Robertmurraya sp. FSL R5-0851: one gene and its partner. Each later gene encodes a partner of the first gene's protein in a complex. Links are inferred from orthologs where the notes say so. Each region holds a gene or a part of one and is shown on either strand. Other genes may lie near its edges.

Evidence for each region.
Region 2: the proteins of ftsZ (region 1) and mciZ are in contact, whole or in part, in a crystal structure (PDB 4U39), measured with the Bacillus subtilis proteins. The link is inferred for Robertmurraya sp. FSL R5-0851 from one-to-one orthologs.

The regions. Positions count from the first base shown.
Region 1 is NZ_JBBOOE010000001.1:1,490,458-1,499,345, forward strand. The notes cover bases 5,909-8,716. They hold ftsZ (cell division protein FtsZ), read left to right. Parts: upstream 5,909-6,643; coding sequence 6,644-7,789; downstream 7,790-8,716. Other genes in these bases: ftsA (cell division protein FtsA), read left to right, coding at 5,909-6,594; spoIIGA (sigma-E processing peptidase SpoIIGA), read left to right, coding at 8,031-8,716. Also shown: spoVE (stage V sporulation protein E), read left to right, coding at 1-109; murG (undecaprenyldiphospho-muramoylpentapeptide beta-N-acetylglucosaminyltransferase), read left to right, coding at 316-1,422; murB (UDP-N-acetylmuramate dehydrogenase), read left to right, coding at 1,501-2,409; MKX65_RS07780 (cell division protein FtsQ/DivIB), read left to right, coding at 2,573-3,367; MKX65_RS07785 (DUF881 domain-containing protein), read left to right, coding at 3,345-4,046; MKX65_RS07790 (DUF881 domain-containing protein), read left to right, coding at 4,099-4,827; MKX65_RS07795 (small basic family protein), read left to right, coding at 4,830-5,180; more of ftsA, read left to right, coding at 5,311-5,908; more of spoIIGA, read left to right, coding at 8,717-8,888. UniProt on the Bacillus subtilis protein: Essential cell division protein that forms a contractile ring structure (Z ring) at the future cell division site. The regulation of the ring assembly controls the timing and the location of cell division.
Region 2 is NZ_JBBOOE010000001.1:3,097,382-3,106,136, forward strand. Bases 4,194-6,868 are described here. They hold mciZ (Z-ring formation inhibitor MciZ), read left to right. Parts: upstream 4,194-5,301; coding sequence 5,302-5,436; downstream 5,437-6,868. Other genes in these bases: MKX65_RS15995 (endonuclease Q family protein), read right to left, coding at 4,194-4,677; MKX65_RS16000 (NUDIX domain-containing protein), read right to left, coding at 4,674-5,228; MKX65_RS16010 (aldo/keto reductase), read left to right, coding at 5,522-6,430; MKX65_RS16015 (YqkE family protein), read right to left, coding at 6,495-6,746; MKX65_RS16020 (3-oxoacid CoA-transferase subunit B), read right to left, coding at 6,815-6,868. In the rest of the region: deoB (phosphopentomutase), read right to left, coding at 1-80; site-specific tyrosine recombinase XerD, read right to left, coding at 275-1,165; MKX65_RS15975 (YqzK family protein), read right to left, coding at 1,172-1,399; fur (ferric iron uptake transcriptional regulator), read right to left, coding at 1,563-2,018; spoIIM (stage II sporulation protein M), read right to left, coding at 2,136-2,780; MKX65_RS15990 (GNAT family N-acetyltransferase), read left to right, coding at 2,927-3,490; more of MKX65_RS15995, read right to left, coding at 3,514-4,193; more of MKX65_RS16020, read right to left, coding at 6,869-7,471; MKX65_RS16025 (CoA transferase subunit A), read right to left, coding at 7,487-8,176; MKX65_RS16030 (hydroxymethylglutaryl-CoA lyase), read left to right, coding at 8,322-8,755. UniProt on the Bacillus subtilis protein: Blocks Z-ring formation in the mother cell during sporulation by inhibiting the polymerization of FtsZ. Binds to the minus end of FtsZ and functions as a filament-capping protein. At high concentrations, is capable of both capping and sequestration of FtsZ.

The DNA of each region.
Region 1 (8,888 bases):
GGTAACTGGAATTACTCTCCCGTTTCTAAGCTATGGAGGTTCTTCCTTAACACTCATGCTTATGGCCATTGGGGTGCTACTGAATATTAGTAAACACTCGAAATTATGAGATAGGTAAGTTTAAGAACCCTGTTATTCATGCAGGGTTCTCTTCTGTTTATTATTACATTTAGATGACAATCGTTCGTTGTTTTTCGATTTGTCGTTTGAAATATAGTAAAATGGGGTAAAACGTGAGGGTGATTTTTTTCAGAAGACATCATGACTATCACCTATGAATAGTTGATTTTTCAACGTTAAGGAGAGTGGAAAGAATTGCGTATAGTTGTAAGTGGTGGTGGAACCGGTGGTCATATTTATCCGGCTCTTGCGCTTATTAGAGAGATACAAAAGGAACATAATAATGCTGAGTTTTTATATATCGGTACTGAAAAAGGATTAGAAAATACCATTGTTAAAAGAGAAAACATTCCTTTTCAATCCATACATATTACTGGGTTTAAACGTAAACTTTCAATAGATAATGTGAAAACGGTGATTAGATTCTTAAAGGGTGTTCAGAAAAGTAAGCAATATTTAAAAGAATTTAAAGCAGATGTAGTCATAGGAACGGGCGGGTACGTATGCGGTCCTGTTGTGTATGCTGCTTCTAAGCTTGGAATTCCAACAATCATACATGAACAAAACAGTGTACCGGGATTAACGAATAAGTTTTTAAGTCGATATGTCGATAAAGTTGCTATTTGTTTTGAAGAAGCGAAAAGCTATTTTCCTCAAGAAAAGGTTGAACTTACAGGAAATCCCAGAGCATCTGAAGTATTAAATAAGGATGGGATTAAGGGGAAACTGTCTGTTGGTTTAAAAACAAATGTTCCATCTGTATTAGTAGTAGGTGGAAGTCGTGGAGCACGGCCTATAAATGAAGCCATTTTAAAATCATTGTCAGTGCTTAGTGAAAAACCTTATCAAGTATTATATGTAACCGGAGAGGTTCACTATGATGAAGTACTCAAAGAAGTGGAATTAGTCGGGAACCCTGATAACGTCATAGTAAAGCCTTTTATTCATAATATGCCAGAAGTGCTTGCAGGAATGGATCTAATTGTTGCTCGAGCAGGTGCAACGACATTAGCTGAATTGACATCTTTAGGCGTACCTAGCATACTTGTTCCTAGCCCATATGTGACAAACAATCATCAGGAAAAAAATGCTCGCGCCTTAAGTGATCATGGTGCTGCCATTTTAATGCTTGAAAAAGACCTAACGGCTACTAAATTAGTAGAGCAAATGGATTCTCTCTTACTTAATAAAGAGAGCTTAAAAGAAATGAAGAAAGCAGCCTATAAATTAGGGATTCGTGATGCGGCCCAGAGACTGTATCGATTAATGGAGACGTTACTAACAAAAAGAAACGGTCGATAATAATGATTCCTAGGTTTGTAGCCTAGGTTTGACACGATGCATAAGATAAAATAACTCCGACTGAAAGGGGAGGTAGGAATGATTGGATTAGCTGAAGAATTAAAGCAGTCTAAGATTGGAACGGTAAAAGAAAATGAGCCAATGGCGAATCATACAACGATTAAGATTGGTGGACCTGCAGAACTTTTTGTAGAGCCCTCATCAGTAGAAAACTTAGAAGCGACCATGAATTTGATCCGCAAGTATAGAGTACAGTGGATTGCTATTGGAAGAGGGTCAAACTTACTCGTGTCTGATCGAGGAATTTCCGGTGTGGTAATTAAGCTTGGTGCAGGGGTAGATAAGGTTGAAATTAATGGAACTACACTTACGGTTGGTGGTGGACATTCACTTGTAAGCTTGGCAACTTCCATCAGTAGAAAAGGGTTATCCGGATTAGAGTTTGCTAGTGGGATTCCTGGGTCTGTCGGTGGTGCAGTGTTTATGAACGCGGGGGCACATGGCTCTGATATATCAAAGATACTCGAAAAAGCTCTTGTGCTTTTTGAAGACGGCACATTAGAATGGGTAGCTAATGAGGAAATGGAGTTTTCTTACCGAACCTCTGTGTTGCAAAAAAAGCGTCCAGGTGTTGTTGTTGAAGCTGTTTTTTCATTGAAAGAAGGAAACAAGGATTCTATTTTTGGTGAAATGCAAAAGAACAAAGACTACCGCAAAGAAACCCAGCCATGGAATTTCCCGTGTGCGGGTAGCATTTTTCGTAATCCACTGCCAAATTATGCAGGTAAGTTAATTGAGGTTGCTGGCTTAAAGGGATACCAAATCGGTGGGGCTAAAATATCAGAAATGCATGGGAATTTCATCGTAAATACAGGAAACGCAAAAGCTGACGATGTTTTACAGTTAATTCAGCATGTTAAGGATACGATATATGATTTGTATGAAGTAAAAATGGAAACAGAAGTTGAAATAATAGGAATAAAATAGGATGATTGTCCCCCTTACAAAGTATCAGTATGTGATATAATAAATACTTGGGAAATTACTTATTACCTAAAAATAACGGCATGATTTCTCGTGCCGTTGTTTTCACTTATAAAAAATTATTGGATTCTCTGTTTTTTACACAAAATATATTAGCGATAGTGAGGTGATTGGATTGGATCAGGGGAAAATAGTCTCGATTGAAGAACGGATTCCCAAATTGAAACAACAAAGACGAAAAAAGGCAAATAGAAGACTTGTAACCTTATTAAGTTTATTCTTCTTGTTAATCGTTTGTGTCGTTTATTTCCAATCACCGCTCAGTCATATTAAAAAAATAAGTGTTAGTGGTAATGACTTATATAAGGCTGAACTTCTTGTGAAAAACAGTGGCTTGTCCACTGGAATGAATATTTGGAAGCTTGATAAGAAAGAAGTGGAAACGAAAATAGAGAAGCTTCCGGAAATAAAATCAGCAACTGTAAAATGGTCATTTCCTAATAGTGTATTAATTACTGTAGAGGAATATGATCGGATTGCCGTTATTGCAAATGAAAATTCGTTTATTCCCGTGTTAGAGAATGGTGAAATACTAGAGGATGAAGGGATTACAAGCTCCCCTTCTAATGCCCCGATATTAATTGGTTTTACAGAAGGTGAGATCCTTGAAGAGATGGTTAATAGCCTGAAAGAGCTCCCGTTTGAAATTCTTTACTCCATTTCAGAAGTGAACTACACACCGAAAGAAACGGATCGTTTCCATATTTCTTTATATATGAATGATGGAAATGAAGTCAGTGCATCTTTAAGGAGTTTCTCAAAAAAAATGATACACTACCCTTCCATCGTTAGTCAGTTAGATCCGTCACAAAAGGGTGTCATTGATTTAGAGGTGGGTTCGTATTTTAAATCATACGACCCAGGAGGAGTTGAAACAAGTGAAGAAGAGGGTGAAGGGTAAACATGTTATCCTCTCGTTAGTTTTCCTTGTATTAGGTTATATGGTGTCTTTTTCTTACCATTTAACTAAGCAGGAAAAAGCACAAAATACGATAACGGACAAGCAGTGGAATCGTGATTTAGAATTGCGAAATCAGTTGATTTCACAGGAAGAAAGAAACCGAGAGCTTCAGAATGAATTAAAGGAAAAACAAGATAAAATTGTAGAGATTGAAGAAGAATTAGCGAAAGAAGAACAAGTTTTCTTCAATCTCGCGGAAGACGCGGAAAAATATCGTATGTTTGTAGGTAAAGTCAAGGTAAAAGGGAAGGGAGTAGAAGTGTCCCTTGCTGATGGTGACTACAATCCTAATGAAGAAAACATAAATAACTATATTGTTCATGAGCACCATGTCTTTAAAGTGATTAATGAGTTATATATTTCGGGTGCTTCGGCAATTGCGATTAATGGGCAAAGGCTCACACATAATTCCTATATTCTTTGTAATGGTCCAGTGATTGAAGTGGATGGATATCAACATCCTGCTCCTTTTGTTATTACGGCTATTGGTGATCCTGATGTGATGACCTCTGCTTTGAATTTAACAGGAGGAATTAAAGATATGCTGGTAAATGACAATATTGAAGTAACGATCCAGAAAAAAGAAGAAGTTATATTAGATCCGTTATTAGGCACTTAACTCTTTTTGAATGTTTTGTCCACAATAATGAAGAAAGCTAGGTGATTTTTACGTGGACAGAAAGAAAATAAACAGCTTGGTAATCATCGGGGTCATTGTTGGATTCATGCTTGCTATCCAATTTCAAACGGTCTCTAAACCAGAGGTACGAGACACAAGGGATACCTGGCAGCTTCGTGAGGATTTACTGAAGGAAAAGGAACTTCAATCCCGACTGATTAAAGAAATTCGTTCCATTGAAGAAAAATTGAACGAATACGAAACGGAAAGAGAACAGGGAAAAGGAAACACGTTAAGGAATACTCTAGAGGAATTAAAGCAAGAAGCAGGACTAACAGAGTTGACTGGCCCAGGTTTGACGATATACATAGAACAACTGAATGAAGAATTGATCTTAGGGACTTCTGGTGCTACACTTTCACCGGACCTATTAGAACGACTGCTAAATGAGATAAATATGTATGGTGCAAAACATGTTTCGGTCGCAGGTCAAAGGGTGATCAATACTACTGTAATCCGTGATATAAATGGCGAAACGAAAATAAACGGACGTTCCTTAACAAAATTTCCAATTGAAATTATCGTTTTGACGGAGGATTTTACCGTTGCGGAAAAGCTGTACAATCAAATGCAGGTTTCTAAATCAGCAGAAGAATTCTTTATTGATAATTTAACCGTCACCATAAAGAAGCCTGAGCTTTCCATTGCTGTCCCAGCCTTTGAAGATTCTATTCGAATTAGAGGTATGGAGCAAGTAAAATCTGACAAAGGAGATAGTTAATCATGTGGCTTCCCCTTTTAGGATTGATCATTGGAGTCGTCCTTGGATTATTAACAGATATATCTGTCCCTGAGGAATATTCCAATTATCTATCCATTGCCGTACTAGCTGCCCTTGATACTTTATTCGGTGGAATCAGGGCACATCTGCAAAATATATATGACGAAAAGGTTTTTGTTTCCGGTTTTTTCTTTAATATTATTCTTGCTGCAAGTTTAGCTTTTCTAGGTGTTCATCTTGGTGTAGACTTGTATTTAGCAGCAGTTTTTGCGTTTGGGGTAAGACTATTTCAAAATATAGCCGTGATTCGAAGAATTCTGCTAACAAAATGGTCTACAAATAAAGAAAAATAGAAAAAATTTGTATATTTTAAAAGGGAATATATTAAATTTGCCGAATAATCTTATAGATACATTATTATACGGTATGAAAAAATAGGAATTGTTGTTCAATTTTTTGAATTGTTAAAGGAGGTGCCAAAGAATGAACAGCAATGAAATATATGTAAGTCTTGACATCGGTACATCCAGCGTAAAAGTGATCATTGGAGAAATGGTCAATGACTCTTTGAATATTATTGGTGTTGGCAATGTTAAATCCGAAGGACTAAGAAAAGGATCCATTGTTGATATAGATGAAACCGTTCATTCTATTAGAAAGGCAATCGAACAAGCTGAGAGAATGATAGGCATGGAAATTAATAAGGTAATTGTTGGTGTAACTGGAAATCATGTGATGTTACAGCCATGTCATGGTGTAGTAGCTGTATCAAGTGAAAATCGTGAAATTACCAATGAGGATGTTGCTAGAGTAATTGATGCAGCACAAGTAATATCCATTCCACCTGAGCGTGAGATTATTGATGTCATTCCGAAGCAATTTATTGTTGATGGATTAGATGAAATTAATGACCCACGGGGAATGATAGGTGTAAGGCTTGAAATGGAAGGAACGATTATTACAGGTTCTAAGACGATTTTACATAATACTCTTCGATGCGTAGAACGTTCTGGATTAGAAATCCTTGATATTACTTTACAACCACTTGCTTCTGGTGCCTTTGCACTCTCAAAGGATGAAAAAAACTTAGGTGTGGCACTCGTTGATATTGGTGGGGGATCAACAACAATTAGTGTTTTTGAACATGGATTCTTACGAGCAGCAAGTGTACTTCCAGTTGGTGGAGACCATATAACAAAAGATATATCGATTGGTCTTCGGACATCTACTGAAGATGCTGAGAAAATAAAAACAAAACATGGACATGCATACTATGACCATGCTTCCGAAGAAGAAGTGTTTAGCGTACCGATTATCGGAAGTGATCAGCATCAACAATTTAACCAGCTTGAAGTTTCTGATATTATTGAAGCAAGAACGGAAGAAATTTTTGACCTTATACAAAATGAAATTAGACGTTTGGGCATTCGTGATTTACCTGGTGGTTATGTTTTATCAGGTGGAGTAGCAAACACTCAAGGAATTCTTGAATTAGCGCAAGTGGTTTTCCAAAACCGAGTTCGCATCGCCATTCCGGATTATATTGGAGTACGTGAACCGCAATACACGACTGCTGTCGGTTTAATAAAATTCGCTTACAAAAATGCTAAAATACAAGGTAGGTCTATTGGTAACAGTACGGCTGCTGGCGAATCAAAGGAAAAGAGAGTTCAAAAGCAGCCTCAACCAAAGGCAAAGCCGGACAAGCAGCCGGAAGAAAAAATGACATCACGAGTGAAAAAATTCCTTGGTTACTTTTTTGAATAGTATTCAATCGATCGCTACCGGGAATATCGACGAATTAGGAGGATTTGTCATGTTGGAATTTGATACAAATTTAGATTCATTGGCAACTATAAAAGTAATCGGCGTAGGTGGAGGCGGAAACAATGCTGTTAATCGGATGATTGAGCATGGCGTCCAAGGTGTCGAATTTATCGCGGTAAATACAGATGCGCAGGCATTAAATTTATCGAAGGCAGAAACAAGAATGCAAATTGGGGGAAAGCTTACTCGTGGACTTGGAGCAGGAGCAAACCCTGAAGTAGGGAAAAAAGCAGCTGAAGAAAGTAGAGAACAAATTGAAGAAGTGTTAGCTGGGGCCGATATGGTTTTCGTTACAGCTGGTATGGGTGGCGGAACTGGAACAGGGGCTGCACCCGTTATTGCTCAAATCGCTCGCGAGTTAGGGGCATTAACAGTCGGAGTTGTAACAAGACCGTTTACGTTTGAAGGTAGAAAGCGTTCGACTCAAGCTCAAGGTGGCATCTCTTCCATGAAGGAAGCGGTTGATACACTAATCGTTATTCCAAATGATCGTCTTCTTGAAATTGTGGATAAGAGTACACCAATGCTTGAAGCATTCCGTGAGGCTGACAATGTTCTACGTCAAGGGGTTCAAGGTATATCGGACCTTATTGCAACACCTGGTCTTATCAACTTAGACTTTGCAGATGTAAAGACAATTATGTCTAACAAAGGCTCTGCTCTTATGGGGATTGGTGTAGCTGCAGGAGAAAACCGTGCAACAGAAGCAGCAAAGAAAGCCATTTCTTCACCGCTTCTAGAAAAGTCCATTGATGGAGCACAAGGAGTCTTGATGAACATTACTGGTGGATCAAACTTAAGCCTATATGAAGTTCAGGAAGCAGCAGATATCGTTGCTTCTGCATCTGACCAAGAAGTGAACATGATTTTTGGATCGGTTATCAATGATAACTTGAAGGATGAGATCCTAGTAACAGTGATTGCGACCGGTTTTAATGAAGATATTTCTCAACCGAAGCCAACAAGTCGTCCAGGTTTTGGGCAACAAAAACAATCTGTTGCACCTACAAAGCCACAAAGAGAAATCATTCGTGAAGAGGAGTACAATGAACCTGTACGTTCAAATACTTCACACAGCAGTGACGATACGTTAGATATACCTACTTTCTTACGTAATCGCAATAGAAGACGATAGGTAAACCCTATCAATACAAAAAGCAGAATTCGACCAGAATTCTGCTTTTTATTTTGTTTTAAGAGGAAAATCAGTTTTCCCAACCTGAGATGAGAAATTTTGACAAAAAACGGAGAGATTTGTGAAAATCTCTTCTTTTTTATGTACATAAAGTGACACACTTCCAACATCTATGTACGTTATACTTTTTCATAACAGAATAATAGATTGAATAAGGAGAAACGAGCAAGGAGGATAATCTTTGACACTTTATTTAGATGTGATTTGGCTGCTAAATCTCCTTTTCGATACGTTACTTCTTTATTTAACTGCCATAATAGTAAAAAGAGAGTATAAGATTTGGAGACTGTTTTGTGGAGGACTTATAGGATCCTTCATTATTATATTGGCTTTTACTCCTTTTCAGAATTATTCTGGTCATCCTGTCGTGAAATTAGCCTTTTCTTTAGTGATGGTTCTAGTTACCTTTGGATACAAAAGATTACGTACCTTTATCCGTACAACGATGACCTTCTATTTCGTTACCTTTTTAGTAGGTGGAGCGCTTATTGGGGTTCATTATTTCATTCAGTTTGATAACCAATTGACCTCCTCTGTTTTAATAGGAAGTGTAAAGGGATTTGGTGATCCGATTAGCTGGTTTTTTGTTCTCATAGGTTTTCCGATTGCATGGCATTTCTCCAGATCAAATATTGAACAATTTGAAATGACGAAAATACAATTTGATCAAATGGTTTCTATTCGCATTCAGATTGGAGAAAGTCAATTCACATGTAAAGGTCTGGTGGATAGTGGGAATCAACTTTATGATCCTCTCACTAAAATGCCTGTCATGTTTGTCTCTGTCTATAACCAATTAGAAACGATCCCTGAATCCATTAGGATACTTTCAAGTGAAAAGGATGAGATCATTTATGGAAAAGCCTCTCTTCCAACTGAATGGGAAAATAAGCTCCGAATTATCCCGTATAAAGTAGTTGGACAAGAGCATCAGCTTATCATTGCTGTTAAGCCTGACCAACTTCAAATAGAGATGGAAGAAAAAATAATTCAAGTAGACAAAGGATTAGTTTCCTTTACAACCCAGCAGCTTTCCTCT
Region 2 (8,755 bases), 1.6 Mb from region 1 along the record:
AATCTCTCAGCATCTTTTGCTTCTCCGATCCCAACTGAATCCATCACAACTAAAAAAATCCGTTTATATTGATAAGGCATTCAATTTCCTCCTTAAAATTAACCGTTTACAACTCTCTTCAAATAGCTTTCCCCATTATTCATCTAACAGTTCAATATCTTACAACGTCAGAAGTCTGACATCTCCATTGTACAAGAAGTTTTGTATAAAACACAACGAAAAGCTGCTATCTTTCATGGCAGCTTTTTGAACATTCGTACTCTCTCTTAATCTATCAGGCTCTTGGGTGGAATTGACTATACACGTCCTTTAAACGTGTTTTCGTTACATGTGTGTATATTTGCGTAGTCGATATATCCGAATGTCCTAGCATTTCTTGAACGGCTCTTAAATCTGCTCCGTTCTCGAGAAGATGGGTCGCAAAGGAATGTCTAAGTGTATGAGGAGTTAGATCCTTTTCAATGCCTGCTTCCTTCGTTAACCCCTTTAAAATCTTCCAGAATCCCTGTCTGGTTAATCTTCTTCCATGATGGTTGACGAACAACGATTCTTCCCGTTGGTTCTTAATGAATTGCGGGCGCCCCTTGTTTAAATACTCTTGAATCGCTGTTGCGGCTGTTCGGCCTAATGGAATTATTCGTTCTTTATTTCCCTTACCGATACAACGAACAAATCCCATCGTTAAATGGGCATCATCAAGATTCAATCCTATTAGTTCACTCACACGAATTCCTGTTGCATATAAAAGCTCCAGCATTGCTTTATCTCGCAGGCCATAGTGGGTGGTAAGCTTCGGTGCCTCTAACAATCTTTCTACCTCTTGCAGATTCAACACCTTTGGAAGTGTTCGTTCTAGCTGAGGTGTTTCAATATGTACAGAAGGATCCTGCTCAGCTACTTTTTCACGTAATAAGAACTGATGAAAAGCACGTATAGAGGCTATATTTCTGGCGATCGTTCTTGAGGATTTTCCTTGTTCTTTTAAATGACCTAAAAAGTGTACAATCTGAATCCGGCCGATCCCGTCAATGGATTGAACATTTTCTACTGTCTTTATATATTTTACATACGCTTTTAAATCTCGTTCGTACGATACAATCGTATTTTTAGCTAATGCTTTTTCAACTATTAGAAAGTGCATAAAGTCCTTTAACTCATCTTCCATCTAACATTACTCCCCATTTAAGTAAAAAAGAACGATGCGATCAAACCAAGTAGATTTTTCAGTATCTACATTCGCTGACACTTTTACCGCTGTCCCGTTTGGTTCATCGTATCGATGATAATCTTGATACTCTTCATTTACCCACATAATACCATAATAAAAGAGGATTGTGCATCCGGTAAAAAGGATAAATACCTTCAAGGTTTGAAAAACGAGCTGGAACCACGTTTTCATTTCTGGTGTCCCCCAAGTCCAAAATAAAGTATTGGTTCTTTCTCTTAAAGAACCTACTAGTAAAGGGTATGCCAGTTTGGACAAGAATTATACCTAAAGGGCAGTATCTGTTTAAAAAAGAACAAAAATAAAAAACCTTTCCATTTGAAAAGGTTTTGCTGATTTATTCTTCATCCTCTACTTTGTCATGGCAGCGGTGGCAAATACCATGAAAGGTTAAACGGTGGTCCTTAATCTTAAAGTTCCAGCGGCGCTCTACCGTTTCTTCCACATCTTCAAGTAGATCTTCTTGTATTTCGTCAACTGCTCCACATTCAATACATACTAAATGGTGATGGAAGTGTGCTGCACCTTCTTGTCTCAAGTCGTACCTTGAAACTCCATCTCCAAAGTTTATTTTATCAACAATTTTCAATTCAGTAAGTAATTCCAAAGTTCGATAAACAGTTGCCAATCCAATCTCAGGCGATTTTTCTTTTACAAGGAGGTATACATCTTCCGCACTTAAATGATCCTCTTCATGCTCTAATAACACTCGAACGGTTGCTTCGCGCTGAGGTGTTAACTTGTAACTGGACGAATGTAACTGTTTTTTTATTCTATCAATTCGATTTTCCATCACGAAAGTCCTCCCTCGCCACTGTCAATACCCATTATAACAGATGGTAATAGACTTTCAAAATAAAATAATTACAAATAAGCGAAAATAAATATTATCATATAAAAATAATTATTATTAAGAATGTACCGATTCAACAATTGTTTTCATTAATAAAGGAGATATATATGCCTCAATGGCAGCTGCTATCGCAATGAATACAAGAGCGGCTAAAAAGGCTGCAACGTATCCACCTAGCAACGGCATGATTGGCTGGCCCTGTTTTTTCATAAATTGTCTTCGAATCATCTTTAGTGAGAATGCTACTGACAGGGTCGCACCGATAATAAAAACGGGAATAACTAATAGATTTTGCGGAAGTACAGATACAAATGATAAAACAAAACCTTCCCAGCCCATTTGATTCACTAAAAAACCAACCGTAAACCCAACAACCATTCCTTTCATAAACAAAAGTATGAGTGTGATCGGCAAGCCGATAATTGATACACCTAAAACCCACATGAGCCCTACAAACTTACTGTTATGAAAGAAACTTTGATAAAACAAATCTTTTGATGCCGCTACTTTTCCGTCTGATACTTGTCCGAAAAACTGTGACAAATAATAAAACAAGTCTTCCTTCTGGGTAAAGCTTAAACTATTGACGATAATCGCTCCAAAGATGACCCCCATCAGAAATAACACCACGACAAATAAATAAATCGAGGAGTGCTCGCGGAAATGCATGGCTACGACGTTCTGGTATTTTCTTTTCTTCAATTGCTTTTCCTCCCCTTACAACTCAGTTAGTAAAATGTATGCAAACTCTAGTAATGGTATGACTAGATAGATTCTAAAATCTCTTGCCTTAACCATAACTTTCCAGTTATAATACTCGAAATCTCATTTTTTGGAGGGAAAAGATAATGAAACCTATATTAATAGATTTTCCAGAAAAAATAGAATCAGAGCGGCTCTATATTCGTCCTTGTATGCCTGGAGACGGTCATCTTGTATATGAAGCCATTCAAGCCTCCCTTAATGAGTTACAGCAGTGGCTCCCATTCGCTCATCATAGTCAAACGCTTGAAGAGGTAGAAGAAGGGGTTAGAAAATCGTATGCACAATTTATATTAAAAGAGGATATTCGTCTTCATATTTTTAGAAAAGAGGATCACCAATTTATTGGTTCAACTGGGCTGCACCGAATCAATTGGGAGGCAGGTTGCTTTGAGATCGGATATTGGTGTGATAGCCGTTTTACAAAAAAGGGGTATATTACTGAATCAACAACTTCTTTAATAAAAACTGTATTTAAAGATTTGCAAGCGAATCGCGTCGAAATCCGTTGTGATCCGGATAATATCGTCAGTCGCAGCATTCCAGAAAAACTCGGATTTACACTAGAAGCGACCTTAAAAAACAATAGTAAAAGCGCAGATGGAAAAACACTTAGGGATACTTGTGTTTTTTCAAAGCTAAAAAAATAGAAGAGACAGTATCTTTGTCTCTTCTATTCAATGATCTTCCCATATCTTCCTCCACCGCCCGCATGGAAATGAAGGTCTCCGTTTCTAGCTGCAACAATTAATTCTGCCACGCGTTTTGGAACAACCTCATATAAAGCTTCTTCCGGCACGTGATGGAGAATGGCCATTTCCGTTCCAAAATGATCTAGTAATTTTTGAAAAAGCTTTGGTCCGAGCCCTGGAATAAAGTCTAAAGGAACTTGATGAATATATGGAGGACGCCCCTGCCTTCCCTCTTTAGAGGTTTGAAGCTCTCGTATTCTTGTGGCAACTCCTTTGATGAATTTTGAATGGCCACAAGCTGCGCATGATTGATCGGACAACTGAACTTTTTCATTGCAGTGAGCACATACGGTTTCGTGATACTTTCCAAGCAATGGATCAAGACCATAGTTTGCTTCCACATACTGACCATCCTGGTTGTATAAAGCCTCCTGAAAGCTAGTAAAAGACAACTCTTTCATTTTTATCTGTTGATACTCTCTAGCGATTTTTCCTAATGAGTGTGCATCTGAATTCGTCACATACGAATAACGGTGAAGCTCACCTATTTGGTCTGCCATTTGCGTATTAGCACTTAAGCCAAGCTCTATGCCATCTATTAAGTTCGGATCAAATACCTCGGTGAGTGTCTGTTTTACCCCTTTTCCAAACAAGCTTTTAAAAGGAGTAAATACATGGGCTGGAATAAATAATCCTCCTAGCTCCTTCACCTTTTTCTGCAACTCGAGCCCTGTAACATAGATCCGCTGTGAGCTTAGGTTGATATTTTTCAAATGATTCGAAAGCCATTGAGAAAATTCCTTTAATCGAGCCATGTCAGGTAAAAAGGCTAGTATATGAATAGGTCCCATGCAGTTATCGTCATAGATTTCAAGTTCAGAACCCATAAGGATAAGCATGTCTCCATACAATAAACCACCTCTAGGGGCCTCTATTACTTCCCCTCCACTTATCAATGCTTCTATTTCTTGTATGACCTCAGGTGAATGGCAATCGATGATTCCAATGATATCCAATCCTTTGATCGTTCTCGCATGCTGAATAATATTTGTAAACGTTAATGATTTTGACCCCGTAATTTTCACTGCCTTCCCATTCCATGTTCTCCCAATATGGATGTGAAGGTCGGCGAAGTATGAGTTCATTTCTTTAATGCCTCTTGAAGTTGTAAGTATTGAACAGCGTAGGCTGTTTTTGCATCATATATTTTTCTCTCTTCTATGTACTCTAGTGCTTCTTCAAGCGTTAGCTCTACTAATGTTACAAATTCATCCTCATCTGGTGGTGCAGCGTCTTCTTTTTTCTCTAGTCCTCGTGCCACATATAAATGAACAAGTTCATCCGCGAAGCCAGGTGATGTGTAAAAAGATATCAGCCAGTCTAAGCTTTCACATACATAACCTGTCTCTTCTTCTAACTCACGCTTCGCACAAAGAGATGGTTCTTCTCCTTTTTCAAGCTTTCCTGCAGGAATTTCTACTACATCTCTTTCCAAAGCCTTTCTGTATTGCTCAACCATTACGATTTTTCCGTCATTCGTTATCGCAATAACCGCAACTGCACCGGGATGTTTAATCAGCTCGCGTTTTGAATATTTTCCATTCGGAAGCTCCACATCGTCTACCTGTAACGAGATGATTTTCCCAGAGAAGATCTTTTCCGATTTTATTGTTTTTTCTTCAAAGGATGAACTCATTTGTCTCCACTCCTGTTCTATAGTCAGCTAGTTTCCTCATACATTTTATCATACCTTAATTTGGAGGAAAGTGATGAAAATATACTTACATGGAAAAGGAATCGTTCTTGTCGGGAAAGCATGGGAAATTCGACACAAACTTCTCCAATATTCTAAAGACTATACTCTTGTAAAAGACTGGGTCGAGGACGAGAGAAAGAAAAAGTAAGGCTTGTTCTTCGCATCAATGGAAAATTTTCTGTAAAATAATGAGCAGAAGGTAATCTATTTTATAGAAGAAGGTGCTTAATCCCATGGAAAAGAGACGTCTTGGAAAGTCGGATTTGTATGTAACAGAACTAGGACTTGGATGTATGACGCTTGGAACAGATGCACTTGCAGCAGAACGAATCATCAATGCCTCCTTAGAAGAAGGAGTCAATTATTTTGATACGGCAGACTTATACGACTTCGGAGTAAATGAATCCGTTGTCGGACGAGCTTTGAAACCTGTACGAGAGAAGATAATTATTGCAACTAAGGTGGGAAACCGGTGGAACAGCAATAAGGCTGGTTGGAGCTGGGATCCGAGTAAAACGTATATTAAGGAAGCAGTTAAAGACAGTCTCACTAGACTTGGAACGGATTATATTGATTTATATCAGCTTCATGGCGGAACTTTGGATGATCCAATTGATGAAACGATTGAGGCATTTGAAGAACTTGGCAGTGAGGGGATTGTTAGATACTATGGCATATCCTCGATCCGACCAAATGTGATTCGGGAATATGCTAGTAAATCGAATATCTCATCCGTAATGATGCAGTACAGTATCCTTGATCGCCGTCCGGAAGAGGAAGCTCTAAGTGTTCTTCGTGAGAATGGTATATCAGTTGTGGCACGAGGACCTCTTGCAAAGGGTTTATTAAGTGATGTTGGTGTGAATAAAATTATGGAAAAGGGCTTTATGGATTATTCAGAGGAAGAGTTAGGCTCGCTCTTATTAAAATTGAAAAACCATTTTGGAGATCGGTCTTTAACTGAAGTTGCTTTGCGATATGTTCTTCATAACCCTACCACTGCGAGTGTTGTTGCTGGGGCAAGCACGGTGGAACAAGTGAAGAACAATGCAAAGGCTGTACGCTCTCAAGCCTTAACAGAAGAAGAGGTTTCTTTTATTAAGAAAGTTTCAAAAGCGAATATGTATGGTGAGCATCGGTAATACGAAAATGACCGTCTAACAATGGAAGGTCCTTCATCACAAAGATGAAGGACCACACATGCAATCACTTAAATTTCTTCCAATCAAATTCACTTTCATTTAGAAGTTCTTCAAACGTTTTGTTTTTTTCTTTTAGGCGGCGTTCTTCTCTTTTTCTTTCCTCTTCCGCTTCCTTTTTCGCTTGAGCTTGTTCCTCTAATTCATTTTTTGTATTCTTTAATTGTTTGACTAGATCCACATTCAATAGGTCACCGAGTGTGACTGGTTTGTCTTCGACTTTCTTTTGAGCCGGGCGAGTTTGTTTTTTCTTTTTCATTCAAAATCCCTCTCTACATGTTGATGACGAATATTATACCAAATGTTCGGTCATCGTTCTATCCATCACTAAAATGCATTTAATCGAACCTTCTCATCAATTAACAATTCAGGCTCAGTGGATGCAACCACTTCTTTAACCGTGTAGCCCTTTGCGACTTCCACCAACTTTAACCCATTAGAAGTTACATCAATGACAGCTCTGTCAGTAATAATTCTGTCCACTACACCTTGACCCGTTAAAGGCAAACTACAATTTTTAAGGATTTTTGCATCACCACTTTTGTTCGTATGCTCCATAATGACGATGATTTTTCTCGCCCCATGAACCAGGTCCATCGCTCCACCCATGCCTTTAATCATTTTCCCTGGAATCATCCAGTTCGCTAAATCTCCATTTTCGGACACTTCCATCCCTCCTAGGATGGCGATATCCACATGCCCACCTCGAATCATCGCAAATGACTCTGCACTATCAAAATAAGCAGCTCCTGGTATAGCCGTAACGGTCTCTTTCCCCGCATTAATTAAATCTGCGTCCACTTCCTCTTTCTTTGGAAAAGGTCCTATCCCGAGCAGACCATTTTCAGATTGTAAAACAACCTCTTTATCCTTTGATATAAAATTCGCAACAAGAGTTGGCATTCCTATCCCTAAATTAACGTAAAAGCCGCTTTCAATTTCTTTTTCTGCTCTCTTTGCAATTCTTTCACGAATATTTGTCATTTCCCCACTCCCTTTCTAGCCCTGAACGGTTAGTCTTTCAATCCTTTTTTCCTGTTTTCCAACAATGAGTCGCTGAACATAAATGCTCGGTGTATGGATTTCATTCGGGTTAAGTTCTCCTTTTTCATATAAATATTCTACCTCTGCAATGGTTACTTTCCCTGCAGCTGCCATCATGGGGTTAAAGTTTCGAGCCGTCTTATGATAAATGAGATTTCCCATTTGATCTCCCTTCCAAGCTCGAATGAGGCTAAAATCAGCTTGTAGCGCCTCCTCTAGTAAATATTCTTTTCCATTAAACGCTCTTGTCTCTTTTCCATTTGCAATGGGAGTACCTACTCCAGCCGGTGTATAAAAGGCCGGAATACCAGCTCCACCCGCTCGAATCTTCTCAGCGAGAGTTCCTTGTGGGGTCAATTCCACTTCAAGCTCTCCTGACAAAACTTGCCTCTCAAACTCTTTATTTTCACCCACATAGGACCCAATCATTTTTTTAATCTGCTTATTTTTTAGTAATAGCCCTAGACCCCATTCATCCACTCCACAATTATTAGAAATGACCGTCAAGTCAGTTACTTTCTTTTCAACGAGCGCTAAAATTAAATTTTCGGGAATGCCACAAAGCCCAAAGCCACCCACCATAAGAGTTGCACCATCATGAATATCCTTTACCGCCTCCAAATAAGACGTATAAATTGGTTTCACATCATTCACCCCTTCTCTTTATGTAAACGCTACCACTTCTCTGTTTCTAAAAAGAAAAACTCTTTTATTCCAAGAAAATTTCTATTATTCTTGCATATTCAAAATCAATCACTCTACAATTAACGTATGAAGGGGTGAAAAAAACATGACGATTGATTTACCTAACAAAGTGACAATTATTGAAGTCGGACCTCGTGATGGGCTTCAAAATGTAAGCGTTTTTATCTCAACGGAGGCAAAACTTCAATTTATTGACCAATTAAAGAAATCGGGTATTAAAGAAATGGAGATCACCTCCTTTGTCTCACCAAAGTGGGTTCCACAAATGCAAGATGCCGAGGATATTGTCTGGCACTCCCTAGATCTTAACACCCGCACTATTGTCCTAACTCCTAATCGTTCGGGTATTCAGCGAGCTCGCTTGTCCAATTGTCAAGAAATTGCTCTGTTCGTCGGAGTAAGCAACACGTTTAACCAAAAGAATATTAATCGAACAACGGCTCAGGCGACAGAAGAGCTTCTCCCACTTATAAAAGAGCTAAAAGAGCAAGGTGTTTTTGTACGAGCATGCATTTCTAC